One region of the Microbacterium arborescens genome, then DNA from elsewhere that is predicted to be linked to it. Evidence: predicted binding sites of a transcription regulator. Region 1 holds the regulator's gene; each other region holds the start of a gene.
The links. The regulator HrcA, encoded in region 1, represses chaperone genes, less so after heat shock. The targets are predictions, from matches to a motif close to TTNGCACTCGNNNNNNNCGAGTGCNAA.
Positions count from the first base shown of each region.

Region 2: QUC20_RS03320 (Hsp20/alpha crystallin family protein) is a predicted target of HrcA. The motif match lies at 1,762-1,788, and genes of this name have one in related genera.
Region 3: groL (chaperonin GroEL) is a predicted target of HrcA. The motif match lies at 2,070-2,096, and genes of this name have one in related genera.
Region 4: groES (co-chaperone GroES) is a predicted target of HrcA. The motif match lies at 2,469-2,495, and genes of this name have one in related genera.

Region 1 covers NZ_CP128474.1:1,733,564-1,737,168, reverse strand. The annotation lists gene QUC20_RS08290 (16S rRNA (uracil(1498)-N(3))-methyltransferase) at 1-472, opposite strand, end outside; gene dnaJ (molecular chaperone DnaJ) at 477-1,595, opposite strand; gene hrcA (heat-inducible transcriptional repressor HrcA) at 1,635-2,672, opposite strand; gene hemW (radical SAM family heme chaperone HemW) at 2,753-3,605, opposite strand, start outside.
Region 2 covers NZ_CP128474.1:719,701-723,305, reverse strand. The annotation lists gene QUC20_RS03325 (HNH endonuclease signature motif containing protein) at 1-1,007, shown strand, start outside; gene QUC20_RS03320 (Hsp20/alpha crystallin family protein) at 1,264-1,689, opposite strand; gene QUC20_RS03315 (L-serine ammonia-lyase) at 1,841-3,250, opposite strand; gene QUC20_RS03310 (FUSC family protein) at 3,340-3,605, shown strand, end outside.
Region 3 covers NZ_CP128474.1:2,182,745-2,186,349, reverse strand. The annotation lists gene QUC20_RS10375 (DUF2332 domain-containing protein) at 1-769, shown strand, start outside; gene QUC20_RS10370 (DUF3263 domain-containing protein) at 779-1,021, shown strand; gene QUC20_RS10365 (LytR C-terminal domain-containing protein) at 1,051-1,635, shown strand; gene QUC20_RS10360 (cold-shock protein) at 1,757-1,960, shown strand; gene groL (chaperonin GroEL) at 2,134-3,605, shown strand, end outside.
Region 4 covers NZ_CP128474.1:2,782,048-2,785,652, forward strand. The annotation lists gene QUC20_RS13160 (ABC transporter substrate-binding protein) at 1-787, opposite strand, end outside; gene rarD (EamA family transporter RarD) at 1,034-1,975, opposite strand; gene groES (co-chaperone GroES) at 2,098-2,394, opposite strand; gene QUC20_RS13175 (class I SAM-dependent methyltransferase) at 2,538-3,605, shown strand, end outside.

The DNA of each region.
Region 1 (3,605 bases):
CAGCCGTCGACAGGGGCGCCTCCACGGCGGGCAGCCACGCGCGATGCGCCTGCTTCGCCGCCTCTCGTGCGATGGTCGCCCAGCGCTGGACCCCGCGTTCCACCTTCGGGCCGCTCCAGCGCGAAACACTTCGGGTGGCCTGCCACGGGACGATCGCGTCGATGCCGAGCTCGGTGCAGGCCTGCACCGCGAGCTCGTCCCGATCGCCCTTCGCGAGCGCCTGGATCAACGTGACGCGTCGAGCGGGCTCGGGGTACTCGTCGCGGACGCGCACCTCGATGCGGACGAGCTTCGGGTCGGCCGCTGTGACGGTGCCTTCGAGCCACGCACCCGCACCATCGCCCACCGTCACCGTCTCGCCGACCCGCACGCGACGGACACCGGCCGCGTGATGCGCTTCGGCGCCGGTGAGCTCGACCGATTCGCCCGGTCGGGCGGTGAGGGGCAGGTCGACGAGGAAGTGCAGCGCCATGCGGTCAGCTGTTCCGGAACCGGTCGCGGAGCTTGGCGAACATCCCCTGGTGGAACTGCGCGAGCTGTGGCGCCGGAGACTTCGTGCGCTTCTTCAGCTCTTCGATCAGCGCTCGTTCCTTGGCGTCGAGTCGCGTCGGGGTCACGACGTGGACGCCGACACGCAGGTCGCCGCGGTTCGAGCCACGGAGAGGCGTGATGCCGCGCCCCTTGATAGTGAGGACGTCACCGGACTGCACTCCGGGACGCAGCTCGAGCTCGACGGGTCCGTCGAGGGACTCGATCGTCGTGCTGGTGCCCAGCACGGCATCCGGCATCGACACTTCGAGCGTCGCGAGTAGATCGTCGCCCTCGCGGCTGAAGACGTCGTGGGGGTTGACCGTGACCTCGAGGTACAGGTCGCCGTTCGGTCCACCGGCGGGACCGACCTCGCCCGAGCCGGGGAGCTGGAGGCGCAGTCCGGTCTCGACGCCGGCGGGGATGTCGAGCGAGACCGTTCGGCGGGCCCGGACGCGTCCCTGACCCTGGCAGGTCGTGCACGGATACGGGATGGTCGTGCCGTAGCCCTGGCAAACGTTGCAGGGCTGCGACGTCACGACGTTGCCCAGCAGACTCCGGACGGTGCGCTGGACGTTTCCCGCGCCATGGCAGACATCGCATGTGACGGGCTGGGTTCCCGGCTGGCAGCAGGAGCCCTGGCAGGTGTCGCAGAGCACCGCGGTGTCGACCTCGATGTCTCGGTGCACACCGAAGACGACGTCACCGAGCTCGAGGGTCACCCGAACGAGGGCATCCTGCCCGCGCTCACGTCGAGAGCGCGGGCGCCCGGCACGGCCACCGCCGCCGCCACCCCCGAAGAAGGTCTCGAAGATGTCGCTGAAGCCCCCGAAGCCGGCAGCGCCACCGAAACCGCCGGCGGAGTCGCCGCCCACGTCGTAGCGCTGACGCTGTTCCGGGTCGCTGAGGACGTCGTAGGCGTGCGTGACGAGCTTGAATCGCTCGGACGCGTCCTCCCCCGGGTTCACGTCGGGGTGCAGCTCTCGTGCGAGGCGTCGGTACGCCTTCTTGATCTCGTCGGGCGACGCGTCGCGCGCGACGCCCAGGACCTCGTAGTGGTCAGCCACGGATCGCCTTTCCGCCCCTGCGGGCGTGGATGGGTCGGGTCAGCGCGACTTCTCGTCTTCGTCGAGGAGCCGGCTGAGGTAGTGCGCGACGGCGCGGACCGTCGCGAGGTTCGTCGGGTAGTCCATGCGGGTCGGTCCCATGAGACCGACCCGGGCACGTGACCCCGGGACGTCGTAGTCGCTCGTCACGACCGAGGCCTCGGACAGTCCGTACGCCTCGTTCTCGCGGCCGATGCGCGCCGCGACGCCGCGGTCGTCGGCGACCATCTCGCCCATGAGCCGGAGCAGCGTCACCTGCTCCTCGATCGCTTCGAGCAATGGGTAGATGCTGCCGCGGAAGTCGGCTTCGCGCCGAGCGAGCGTCGCTGTGCCCGCCATCACCAGGCGGTCCTGGCGGAAGGTCTCGAGTTCCTCCACGAGGATGCGCGAGACCTCCCGCACGGCCTCGCCGATCGGATCGGCGACGGCATCTCCCTCTGCGAGGGCCGTGACGGCAGTGACCGCGTCGCGGACCGCCACGCCCGTCACGGCAGCGCGCAGCGTCGCCTTGGCGACCTCGAACTGCGCTCCGTCGAGAAGCGTCCGCACGACTCCGACCCGTTGCGAGACCCGGCCGGTGTCGGTCACGACGATGACGACGAGGCGTCCACCGCCCAAGTCCACCAGCTCGAGGTGCGACACCTGGGCGCGCGCGAACGACGGGTACTGCACCATAGCGACCTGACCGGTCAGCTGGGTGAGGGCGCGGACCGTGCGCACCAGCAGGTCGTCGAGGTCGGTGGGCCCGTCGAGGAAGGTCGTGATCGCTGAGCGCTGTGCAGCGCTCAGCGGGCGGAGGCCCGCGAGATGATCGACGAAGACGCGGTAGCCCTTGTCGGTCGGAACGCGTCCCGACGAGGTGTGGGGGGCGGCGATGAGCTCCTCGTCCTCGAGGAGCGCCATGTCGTTGCGGATCGTGGCAGCCGACACGCCGAACGCGTGCCGTTCGACGATCGACTTGCTACCCACGGGCTCGCGGGTGTCGACATAGTCCTGCACGATCGCCCGCAGCACCTGCAGTCCGCGCTCTGAGACCATGTCCGTCACCTCCTGCTTGGCACTCGAAGTCTGTGAGTGCCAATTCTATCGCGTGGACGACCGCGATCGCCTCCCGGCGGTCACTCCGTCAGTGCGCGAACGACGGCGTCGGCCATGAGACGTCCGCGCCGGGTGAGCACGATGCGCCCGCGCACCGCGTCGGCGCCCTCGATCAGGCCGTCGGCGATGAGCGAGGCCACGGCTCGCCGGCCGGGGTCGCCCAACTCGTCGATCCCGAGCCCTTCGACGATGCGAGAGCGCAGGAGCACGGACTCCAGCCGCAGCGCGTCCGCATCGGGGCGCTCCCGGCCCGCCGCGGGCGAGTGTCCCGCTGCCAGTCGCTGGGCGTACGCGGCGGGATGCTTGACGTTCCACCACCGGAGACCGGCGACGTGGCTGTGGGCGCCGGGCCCGTAGCCCCACCAATCGGTCCCCCGCCAGTAGGCGAGGTTGTGGCGCGAGCGTTGATCCGTCGACCTCGCCCAGTTCGACACCTCGTACCAGGAGAAGCCCGCGTCGGCCAGGCTTTCGTCGGCCAGCTCGTACATGTCGGCCTGCAGATCATCGTCGGGCGCGGCGACCTCGCCGCGTCGGATCTGCCGCTCGAGGCGCGTGCCCTCCTCGATGATCAGGGCGTAGGCGGACACGTGATCGGGCTCGAGCGAGACGGCGGTGTCGACGGAGCGTCGCCAATCGTCGAGGCTCTCCCCCGGCGCGCCGTAGATCAGGTCGACCGAGACGTCGAGCCCGGCCCCGCGGGCAGCGGCGACGGCGGTCGACACGTTGGCGGGATCATGCGTGCGATCGAGCGCAGCCAGCACGTGCGGCACGGCGGACTGCATGCCGATCGACAGACGGGTGACACCGGCGGCCGCCAGTTCGTCGGCGACTCGTGGACTCATCGTGTCGGGGTTCGCCTCGACGGTGACCTCC
Region 2 (3,605 bases), 1.0 Mb from region 1:
AGCGGGATGTACCGTCCCGGGTGCGGGGTGCGCTCGAGGTTTTGGCGGCGCGGGTGCACCCCCAGTCGTTCACGGAGCGGCATGGTGCTGCGGCGGTGGAGCGGTGCGTGCGGGTGTTCCACGGGGCCGACGGGATGTCGAACCTCGTCGCCAACCTCCCCACCGTCATCGCTGTGGGGATGCTTGACCGGCTCACCCAGATGGGACAGTCGGTGAAGGACGCCCGGGCGGATGCCGCGGAGGCGGGTGGTTGCGGTGATGCGGTGGAGGCGGATGCTGCCGCGGCCGGTGCTGCCTCGGCCGGTGCTGCGGGCGCCGGGGCAGATGCGGCGCCAGACGCCCGGACGATGGATCAACTGCGTGCTGACATCCTCGGCGACCTCGTCCTCGGCGGAGCACCGGTGGTCGACCCGACCTACGGGGCCGACCGGGCCGGCGGGCTCGGGGCGATCCGGGCGCGCGTGCAGGTCACCCTCACCGCGGAGACCCTGGTGGGCCGTGACGAGCACCCCGCCGAGGCCGTCGGCGGTGCGCTGGTCGATGCCGAGACCGCGCGGCTGCTCGCGGGACAGGTCACCGAGTGGGACCGGCTCTTCATCGACCCGGTCACCCGCACCCCGGTCGAGATCGACACGTACCGGCCCACCATGGCGATGAAGAAACTCCTCACCGCCCGTGATCAGCACTGCCGGTTCCCCGGATGCCGGCGGGCGGCGATCAGGTGCGAACTCGACCACACCATCGACTACGCCCTCGGCGGCCACACCCACCTCCACAACCTCGCCCACCTCTGCCAACGACACCACTCCATGAAGCAATTCACCCGGTGGGAAGTGCGGCAGGTCGGCGGCGGAGTCCTGGAATGGACCTCACCCCTCGGCAGGGTCTACCGCGAAGACGTACCCACACCAGCGGTCTGCTTCACCACCGACACGACCGACACGACCGATCCACCGCGGGGCGGTCGAACTGGCGGGGCACCGCCACCCGAACCACCACCCTTCTGAGCCGGTGCGTCGCGCACTCGCGCGCACCACGACTTTTCCCAGGCGTGGCGAAACTATGCCAGCGCGCCCCACGACGCATCGCTGCCTCGCTGAGGTCAGTCCGCGACGACCCTGAGACCCTGCCGTCGCTGTGCACACGCAAAGGGCGGCCGCGCCCCCGAAGGGGCTGCGGCCGCCCGTCATGCAGTGCGCTCGACGCGCGCTGTGAACGCGTCACGACATGCGCTTCGGCAGGTTCTGCGCGATCGGTTGTCGATCAGTTCTCGATCGGCACCACCGGCGCGGCGGCGTCGGTCGTGACCTCCACCTTCCGCGGCTTGGCCTTCTCGCTGACCGGGATGGTGACCGTCAGGACACCGTTGTTGTAGGTCGCGGCGATGCCCTCGGTGTCGACGCCCTGACCGAGGTTCAGCTGACGCAGGAAGCTGGCGGCCTCGCGCTCGCGCGTGATCCACTTCACACCGTCACCGCTCGCGAGCGTGCGCTCGGCGCGGATCGTCAGCAGCTGGCCGTCGACGTCGATGTCGACCGAACCCGGGTCGATGCCGGGCAGGTCGGCGGTCATCACGTAGTGGTCGCCGTCACGGTAGAGGTCCATCGGCATGCGACGGGGGCCGCGGCGCGTGTCGAAGAGGCTCGAGGCGATGCGGTCGAGGTCGCGGAACGGGTCGTAAGTAGCCATCGATCTTTCCCTTCTCTGATGCTTCGTGTTGAGATCTGAAAGTTGAGCCTTAGCGGCTCAACTGCATCCAGATTAGCACTCCCTCCCTTCGAGTGCCAAGGGTTCTCGCACGGCGAACAGCGCCCCGACGAGCGGGGCACATGGGCGGCACTCAGCACTCGACGACGTTGACGGCGAGACCGCCTTCGCTCGTCTCCTTGTACTTGTGCGACATGTCGATCCCGGTCTGACGCATCGTCTCGACGACGGCGTCGAGCGAGACGTAGTGCTGCCCATCGCCGCGCAGGGCGAGGCGCGCCGCGGTGACCGCGGTCGACGCGGCGATCGCGTTCCGCTCGATGCATGGAATCTGCACGAGGCCGCCGACCGGGTCGCACGTGAGCCCCAGGTGATGCTCCATGGCGATCTCCGCAGCGTTCTCGATCTGCGCGCTATTGCCGCCCATGACTGCCGTCAGACCGCCCGCCGCCATCGCGCACGCGGAACCCACCTCCGCCTGGCAGCCGCCCTCCGCGCCCGAGATCGACGCGTTCGCCTTGAAGAGCGAGCCGAGCGCGGTCGCGGTCAGCAGAAACCGCCGGATGCCGCGCCGGCGATCGAGCTCCTCCGACCCGAGCCGCGACTCCGCGGCGAACCGCCACCAGTACATCGCGACGGCGGGGAGGATGCCCGCGGCCCCATTCGTGGGCGCGGTGACCACGCGTCCCCCCGATGCGTTCTCCTCGTTGACGGCGAGCGCGAAAGCGCCGAGCCACTCCCCCGGGAGCTCGCGCCCACCGGCGGCCTCGGCCGCCTCGAGCTGCGCGCGCATCGCACCTGCGCGACGCCGCACCCGCAGCATCCCCGGCAATGTGCCCTCGGCGCGCAGGCCCGCCTCGACGCACCCCGCCATGGCGTCCCAGATCGCGTCGAGGCCGGCGGCGACCTCGGCCTCGGGCCGGAGCGCCTCCTCGTTGCGGCGCGCCAGCCCGGCGATGCTCAGGCCATCGCGATCGCACAGCTCCAGCAGCTCTGCGGCACTGCCGAAGCGGTACGGCCATGCGACATCCCGGCCCGGCGAACCATCGGCGTGCGATTGCTCGCCCGTCCCCGCCCGGCGGATGAAACCGCCCCCGACCGAGAGGTAGGTCTCCGATGCGACGAGCACGCCTGCGGCATCCCAGGCGTTGAGCGTCATCGCGTTCGGGTGCTCGGGCAGTCGCGTCCGCGGCTCGAAGGACACGTCGCTTCGCGAGAACGACACCGGGTGCCGCCCCGCGAGCGAAAGGACCGCTCCGTCGACCCAGTCCGTCCACGCCGCGCGAACCACATCGGGATCGACGGTCTCCGGCGCGTGGCCCTGCAGCCCCGCGACCACGGCATCCGGCGTGCCGTGCCCGATCCCGGTCGCCCCGAGCGACCCGTACAGCACACAGCCGACGCGCTCGACCTCGTTCAGCCGGCCACCGGCTTCGAGCCCCACCGCGAAGGCGCGGGCAGCGCGCAACGGTCCGACCGTGTGGGAGCTCGAGGGTCCTACACCGATGGAGAACAGCTCGAACGCCGAGACGTAAGCGCTCACACCCCCAGGCTACGCCAGCATCTGCCGCAGGAGCCCGGCGACGTCAAGGGCATATGCGAGAACCCGGGGCGCACCTATCGTCGCGACCGATGACCACTGCACCCCACCCCCGTCTGGCGTCGCTCAAAGCCGCCGCGCGAACCGCGGGCGGCGAGGCCTTCGCGGTCTCGCGCCTGCTGCTGGCCGGCAAGACGGCCCTCGCCGCCGCCATCGCCTGGTACCTCGCACCGTTCGTCCCCTTCGCGCACGACGAGTACTCCTACTACGCACCGCTCGGCGTGCTCGTCAGCATGTACCCGACGATCGCCGACTCGGCCAAGGCCGGACTGCAAGCGGTCGGCGGGCTGGCGATCGG
Region 3 (3,605 bases), 450 kb from region 1:
GTGGGTGCTCGAGAACGCTGACGCTGTCGTCGCCGAGAGCCTTGCCCGCTCGGTGCAGACGAACGAGCCCTTGCGGTGCGCGGTGCTTCTTCCGACGCTGTCGCGTATCGAAGGTCCGATCGCGCTGCTGGAGGTGGGGGCGAGCGCGGGGCTGTGCCTGTATCCCGACCGCTACTCGTACCGCTACGTCGGTGCCGACGGCGAGGTGCGGCTCGATCCGGCGGCGGGAACCTCGGAGGTGGAGCTCGTCACCGAGGTCGTGGGGGAGCGGATGCCGCAGGTGCGGCATCCCGAGATCGTCTGGCGTGCCGGCATCGATCTCGCGCCGCTCGACGTGCGCGACCGCAGCGACGTCGACTGGCTCGCGCGTCTGGTCTGGCCCGGGGAGGACGGTCGTGCCGAACGCATCCGGGCCGCGGCCGCGGTCGCGGCATCCGAACCGCCGCTGATGTTCGCCGGGGACGCCCTCGATCTGCTCCCGGAGGTCGCGGCCCTCGCGCCGGCCGAAGCGACGTTGGTGGTCACGACACCCGGCGTGCTCGTGCACATCCCGCGCGAGCGCCGCGCCCCGGTGATCGAGCGCGCGCGTGGGCTCGGCCGGTGGCTCACGATCGACGACCCGGCCACCCACGAGGGGTGGTCCGCGGCCGTGCCGACCGGTTGGCCGGGCGGCTTCGCCGTCGCCCTCGACGGCGAGATCGACGCCGCGGCCGACCCGCTCGGTCGGTGGTGGGAGTGGCGTCCGGACTCCGGGCGTCCGTCGTCGTAGCGTTGACACGTGGCCCTGTCTGATCGCGACCGTTCGCTCCTCGACTTCGAGGCACGTTGGGGAGCCCACAGCGGGGAGAAGGAAGAGGCCGTGCGCGAGGAGCTCTCGCTGAGTCCCGCACGCTACTACCAGCTGCTCGGGCGCGTCATCGACTCGCCCGACGCGGTCTCGCACGACCCGTTGCTCGTGCACCGGCTGCGGCGTATGCGGGCGGCGGCCGAGCGCTCACGCGCCGACCGCGCGGCCATGTGACGCGGAGCTTCGGCAGATAGCATTCCTCCGTGCCGACAACGACATACCCGAAAGACCGCTTCGACGAGCTCCCCGCCGACACCACCCGAGTCGGCGCCCACCGGGCGGAGAATCCCCGGCTGCGCGCCGGCGTCCTCCTGGTGTGGGCAGCGGTGGCGATCCTCGTCCTGGTCGCGGCGGGTGTCGTCGGCACCATGATCGTCACCGGACGCATCGCACTCTTCCCGGCGGAGCCGACCGCGACGGCCGTGGTCGAGGCTCCGGTCGAGGCCGACCCTGTGGTCGACACCTCGTATCCGGTGCTGATCCTCAACGCCACGTCGGAGCGGGGGCTGGCGAGCTCGTTGCGCGACACCGTCGTGGGCGCGGGATGGAGCTCGGATGTCGTCGACGCGGGCGAAGCGAGCACTCATGACTTCGCGACCACCACGATCTTCTACGTGACCGCGGCGGACGAAGGTGCCGCGCGAGGCCTCGCGCAGGTCATCGGCGGCGCGGACGTGGAGATGAGCGAGGCGTATGCCGGCCCCGACAGCGCCGACGGGGCGCCGAGCAAGCAACTCACCGTCGTCGTCGGACAGGACCGCGCGAGCGGGACATCGGACGGCGAATGAGCGGGCGTGTTTCACGCTCGTGAAATTCTCGATGCGGCCGTGTCAACAGTGACCGGAACCGCCTGATCCGGCGGAACGCCCTGCTTACGATGACGCTGTCGCACAGCATCAGGAGATTTGCATGACACAGGGCACCGTCAAGTGGTTCAACGCCGAGAAGGGTTTCGGCTTCATCACCGTGAACGAGGGACAGGATGTCTTCGTCCACTACTCCAACATCGAGATGAGCGGCTTCCGTGTGCTCGAGGAGGGGCAGGCGGTCGAGTTCACCGTGGGGACGGGGCAGAAGGGCCCGCAAGCGGAATCGGTGCGTGTCGTCGCCTGAAACCCGCCTCTCGCACAGAGCGCGCCGCCGTCGCGGCGCGCTCTGTCGTTTCCCGGCCAGTCGCCGACGACGCGGCTTGCACTCCCCATGGGCGAGTGCCAGAATGGCTTTAGCACTCACCTTCATCGAGTGCTAAAGACTGTTCTCCACCGTCCGGGAGGGACGACACACACATGGCAAAGATCATCGCTTTCGACGAGGAGGCCCGCCGAGGCCTCGAGCGCGGCCTGAACACGCTGGCCGACGCCGTCAAGGTGACGCTCGGCCCGCGCGGTCGCAACGTCGTGCTCGAAAAGAAGTGGGGTGCCCCCACCATCACGAACGATGGCGTCTCGATCGCCAAGGAGATCGAGCTCGACGACCCGTTCGAGAAGATCGGTGCGGAGCTCGTCAAGGAGGTCGCCAAGAAGACCGACGACGTCGCCGGTGACGGAACGACCACCGCGACGGTTCTCGCTCAGGCGCTCGTGCGCGAAGGTCTGCGCAACGTCGCAGCCGGCGCCGACCCCATCTCGCTCAAGAAGGGCATCGAGAAGGCCGTCAAGGCCATCACCGACCAGCTCCTCGCTGACGCCAAGGAGGTCGAGTCGAAGGAGCAGATCGCTGCCACCGCTTCGATCTCGGCCGCTGACCCCTCGATCGGTGCGCTGATCGCCGAGGCGATCGACAAGGTCGGCAAGGAAGGCGTCGTCACCGTCGAGGAGTCGAACACCTTCGGCACCGAGCTCGAGCTCACCGAGGGTATGCGCTTCGACAAGGGCTACATCAACCCGTACTTCGTCACGGACCCGGAGCGCCAGGAGGCTGTCTTCGAGGACCCGTACATCCTCATCGCGAACCAGAAGATCTCGAACATCAAGGACCTTCTGCCCATCGTCGACAAGGTGATCCAGGAGGGCAAGGAGCTCCTCATCATCGCCGAGGACGTCGAGGGCGAAGCTCTCGCGACGCTGGTGCTGAACAAGATCCGCGGCATCTTCAAGTCGGCTGCCGTCAAGGCTCCCGGCTTCGGCGACCGCCGCAAGGCGCAGCTGCAGGACATCGCGATCCTCACGGGCGGCCAGGTCATCACCGAAGAGGTGGGCCTCAAGCTCGAGAACGCGACCGTCGACCTGCTCGGCCGCGCTCGCAAGGTCATCATCACCAAGGACGAGACCACGATCGTCGAGGGTGCCGGTGACTCGGCTCAGCTCGAGGGCCGCGTGACCCAGATCCGCCGCGAGATCGACAACACCGACAGCGACTACGACCGCGAGAAGCTCCAGGAGCGCCTCGCGAAGCTCGCCGGTGGCGTCGCCGTCATCAAGGCCGGAGCTGCGACCGAGGTCGAGCTCAAGGAGCGCAAGCACCGCATCGAGGACGCCGTCCGCAACGCCAAGGCGGCTGTCGAAGAGGGTGTCGTCGCCGGTGGTGGCGTCGCGCTCATCCAGGCCGGCAAGAACGCGTTCGCCGGGCTCGAGCTCACGGGTGACGAGGCGACCGGTGCCAACATCGTTCGCGTCGCCATCGAGGCCCCGCTCAAGCAGATCGCCCTCAACGCCGGCCTCGAGCCGGGCGTCGTCGCCAACAAGGTCGCCGAGCTCGAGATCGGTCACGGCCTCAACGCCGCGACCGGCGAGTACGGCAACCTGTTCGAGCAGGGCAT
Region 4 (3,605 bases), 1.0 Mb from region 1:
CATCCTCGACCTGGGCCGAGAAGTTCGTGTCACCGGTGTTGTAGAGCGAGGTTGCGACGACCTCGCCGCCGGCAGCCTCGAACGCGGCCTTGGTGAAGCACGCGAGGCCGGTGCCGTATGCGTCGTTGAGGACGATCATGCCGAGCGTCTCGTTGCCGTCGGCGCCGATCAGGTTGCCGAGCACTTCGCCCTGCAGCACGTCGGAGGGAGCGGTGCGCCAGTACAGGCCGTTGTCCTTGTAGCCGGTGAAGGCCGCGGAGGTGTTGGCGGGCGAGAACTGGATGGCGTTCGCGGCGATCACCTGGTCGATGAACTGCAGCGACGTACCGGAGGAGGCCGCACCGATGATCGCCGTGGCGCCTTCGCCCAGCAGTCGGGGGATCTCGGTCTCGTAGGCCTTGTTGTCGGTGTCACCCGAGTCGCCCTGCTTCAGGTCGATCGTGATGCCCTTGCCCGCGGCGTTGATCTCGGAGGCGGCGAACTCGGTCGCCGAGATCTCGGGCGGGCCGAGGAAGGCGAGGTTGCCGGTCACGGGCAGAGCCGTGCCGATCGTGTAGGTGAGGTCGGTTCCGGGACCGGTCGAGGTCGAGGTGTACTCCGGCGTGTACGACGCGGGCGCGGCCGCGTCGCAGTCGATCGGGAAATCGGCCGAGGTGTTCCCGCCGGCGTCGCCCGACGCAGCGGGTTCGCTGTCTCCGGCACAGCCTGCGAGGACGAGGGCACTCGCGCCGATCACGGCGATACCGCCGAGGACCTTCGCGGTGCGGGAACGGGTGAGAACGCCCATTGTGCTCCTTGATGAGTGGGAACGCGGCACCGAAGCCCCGCGAGGTTGGGGTTAAACCTAGTGGCGCTCTCGCGTCGGCGATGTTGCGATGTGTTAACGGTCTGTTACGCGACCCAATCGTTATCTCCGGCGCCGCGTGAACCCCGACGTTCCGCGGCGGAGCCCGGCGCCACGACCCTCATCGGGCCGATCAGACGAGCCGGAATGCGACGCTGCGGTCAGGCTCCCCGCTCCCGTGCGGCGGTCTCAGACGACGGGCGCGACATCGGATGCCGCGTCGGCGCGCTTGGATCGACGAGCGGCGCGCAGCGAGTCGACGCTGAGTACGACGAGGGCGAGCCAGACGAGCCCGAACCCGATCCAGCGCTCGAGCGGCATCGGCTCGCCGAGGATCCAGGCGCCCGTGATGAACTGCAGGATCGGTGCCGCGAACTGCAGCAGACCGATCACCGTGAGGCTGCTGCGCCGCGCACCTGCCGCGAAGAAGAGGAGGGGCACGGCGGTGACGACGCCGGCAAGGGTCACCAGGGCGGTGTGCCCGGGGCTGACCGAGCCGAACATCAGCCCGCCGGTGACGGCGACGACGATCGCCTGGACGATGGCGACGGGTGCGAGCCAGAGCGATTCGAGGGTCAGCCCGCTGACGGCATCCACCGACGGCCCGATCTGCTTCTTCACCAGCCCATAGGTTCCGAAGCTGGCCGCGAGGGTCAGGGCGATCCAGGGGAATGCGCCGTACCCGACGACGATGACGCCGACCGCGACCGCCGCGATGCCGATCGCGACCCACTGCGCGACCCGCAGCCGCTCCTTCAGGACGAGCACTCCGAGGAGGACCGTGACGATCGGGTTGATGAAATACCCCAGGCTCCCCTCGATCACGTGGCCGGTGAGGGTGCTGATGAGGAAGACCTGCCAGTTCACGTAGATGAGCAGGCCGGCGACGATCGTCCACAGCACCAGCCGCGGCGTGCGCAGGATTGCGATCAGCTTCCCCCAGGCGCGGAGCACCGTGAGGAGGATCGCGCAGAAGACGAGCGAGAAGAGGATGCGCCACGACACGACCTCGAACGGCCCCATCGGGGCGAGCGTGAGGAAGTAGAGGGGCATGAACCCCCACAGGACGTACGCCGAGAAGGCGTAGATCCCACCCAGGGTGCGCTCACGGGCGGGATCGACGGGTGTCACGAGCCAAGCATAGGACGGTCATGACACGTCGCGGTCGTGACGGACTGCCATCCGCCGCCGCGCTTCTGCCATGACGAAGGCCCGGATGCCATGCACCCGGGCCTTCGTGGAAGAGCTCTGCGTCAGCGGACGACGACGGCGAGGACGTCGCGCGCCGAGAGCACGAGGAACTCGTCAGCGCCGAACTTGACCTCGGTTCCGCCGTACTTGCTGTAGATCACGCGGTCGCCGACGGCGACGTCGAGCGGAACACGGTTGCCGTTGTCATCGATGCGGCCGGGGCCCACCGCCACGACCTCGCCCTCCTGGGGCTTCTCCTTGGCGGTGTCGGGGATGACCAGACCACTCGCAGTGGTCTGCTCGGCCTCGACCTGCTTGATGACGATGCGGTCCTCGAGCGGCTTGATGGAAACCGACACGGTCTACCTCTTTCTTCGACAAGACTTGTTGGCAATCTCACCCTGAGAGTGCCAACTCCGAGTGTAGGGGGACGTTGGCACTCACGCAACGCGAGTGCCAACCTACCGCGGCATCCGCCGCCGCCCCCGCGTAGGCTGTCGTGGTGGATCACGCCGAGCTCTCCGCGTTGCTGACCCCCGAGGGCCTCCGTCTGGTCGACACCCTCCGGATCTCATCGACGGCGGATGCCGCCACCGCGGTCTCGCGGCTGCGGCGCGAGGGCCTCTCCCCCGACCTCGTGTCGGCGGTGGTCGGCCAGGCCCGTCTGCGGGAGCGCGCGCGGGCGAAGTTCGGTCCGTTCGCCGACCGGATGCTGTTCACCCGAGCCGGTCTCGAACAGGCCACGCGTCTCGCGGTCGCCGCGCGTCACGCCGGCCGATTCCGCGATGCCGGCATCGCCCGCGTGGCCGACCTCGGCTGCGGGATCGGCGGCGACGCGCTCGGCTTCGCCGGTATCGGGCTCGAGGTCCTCGCCGTCGACGCCGACGAGATCACCGCCGCCCTGGCCGCCTACAACCTCGCCCCGTTCGGCTCATCGGCCCGGGTACGCCACGGCCGCGCCGAAGAGACCGATCTCACCGGCATCGACGCGGTCTGGCTCGATCCGGCACGTCGAACCTCGGGGCACGGCGAGACGCGCCGCGTCGCGGCATCCGACTACACACCTTCGCTCGAGTGGGCCTTCGGCCTCGCGGAACGGCTGCCGACCGGCATCAAGCTCGGGCCCGCCTTCGACCGTGACGACCTCCCGACCGACGGCGAAGCGCAGTGGATCAGCGCCGATGGGTCGACGATCGAGCTGGTCGTGTGGTCGGGCGCTCTCGCTCGCCCGGGCGTGCGGCGTTCTGCGCTCGTTCTCCGCGGCGACCGTGCCGCCGAGCTCACGGCGCCGGGCGACGCCGCCGACGCCGAGCCGCGCGAGCTCGGCGCTTACCTGCACGAGCCCGACGGCGCCGTCATCCGCGCTCGCCTGATCGGCGATGTGGCGCGCTCGCTCGACGCCGGCATGCTCGCCGGCGGGACGGCCTACATGACGTCCGACGCCGGACCCACCAGTCCGTTCGCCACGACGTTCCGGGTCCGCGAGGTGCTGCCGCTGAAGCCGCGCGACATCGATGCCGCCGTCAAGCGCGCGGGCATCGGCATCCTGGAGATCAAGAAGCGCGGCGTC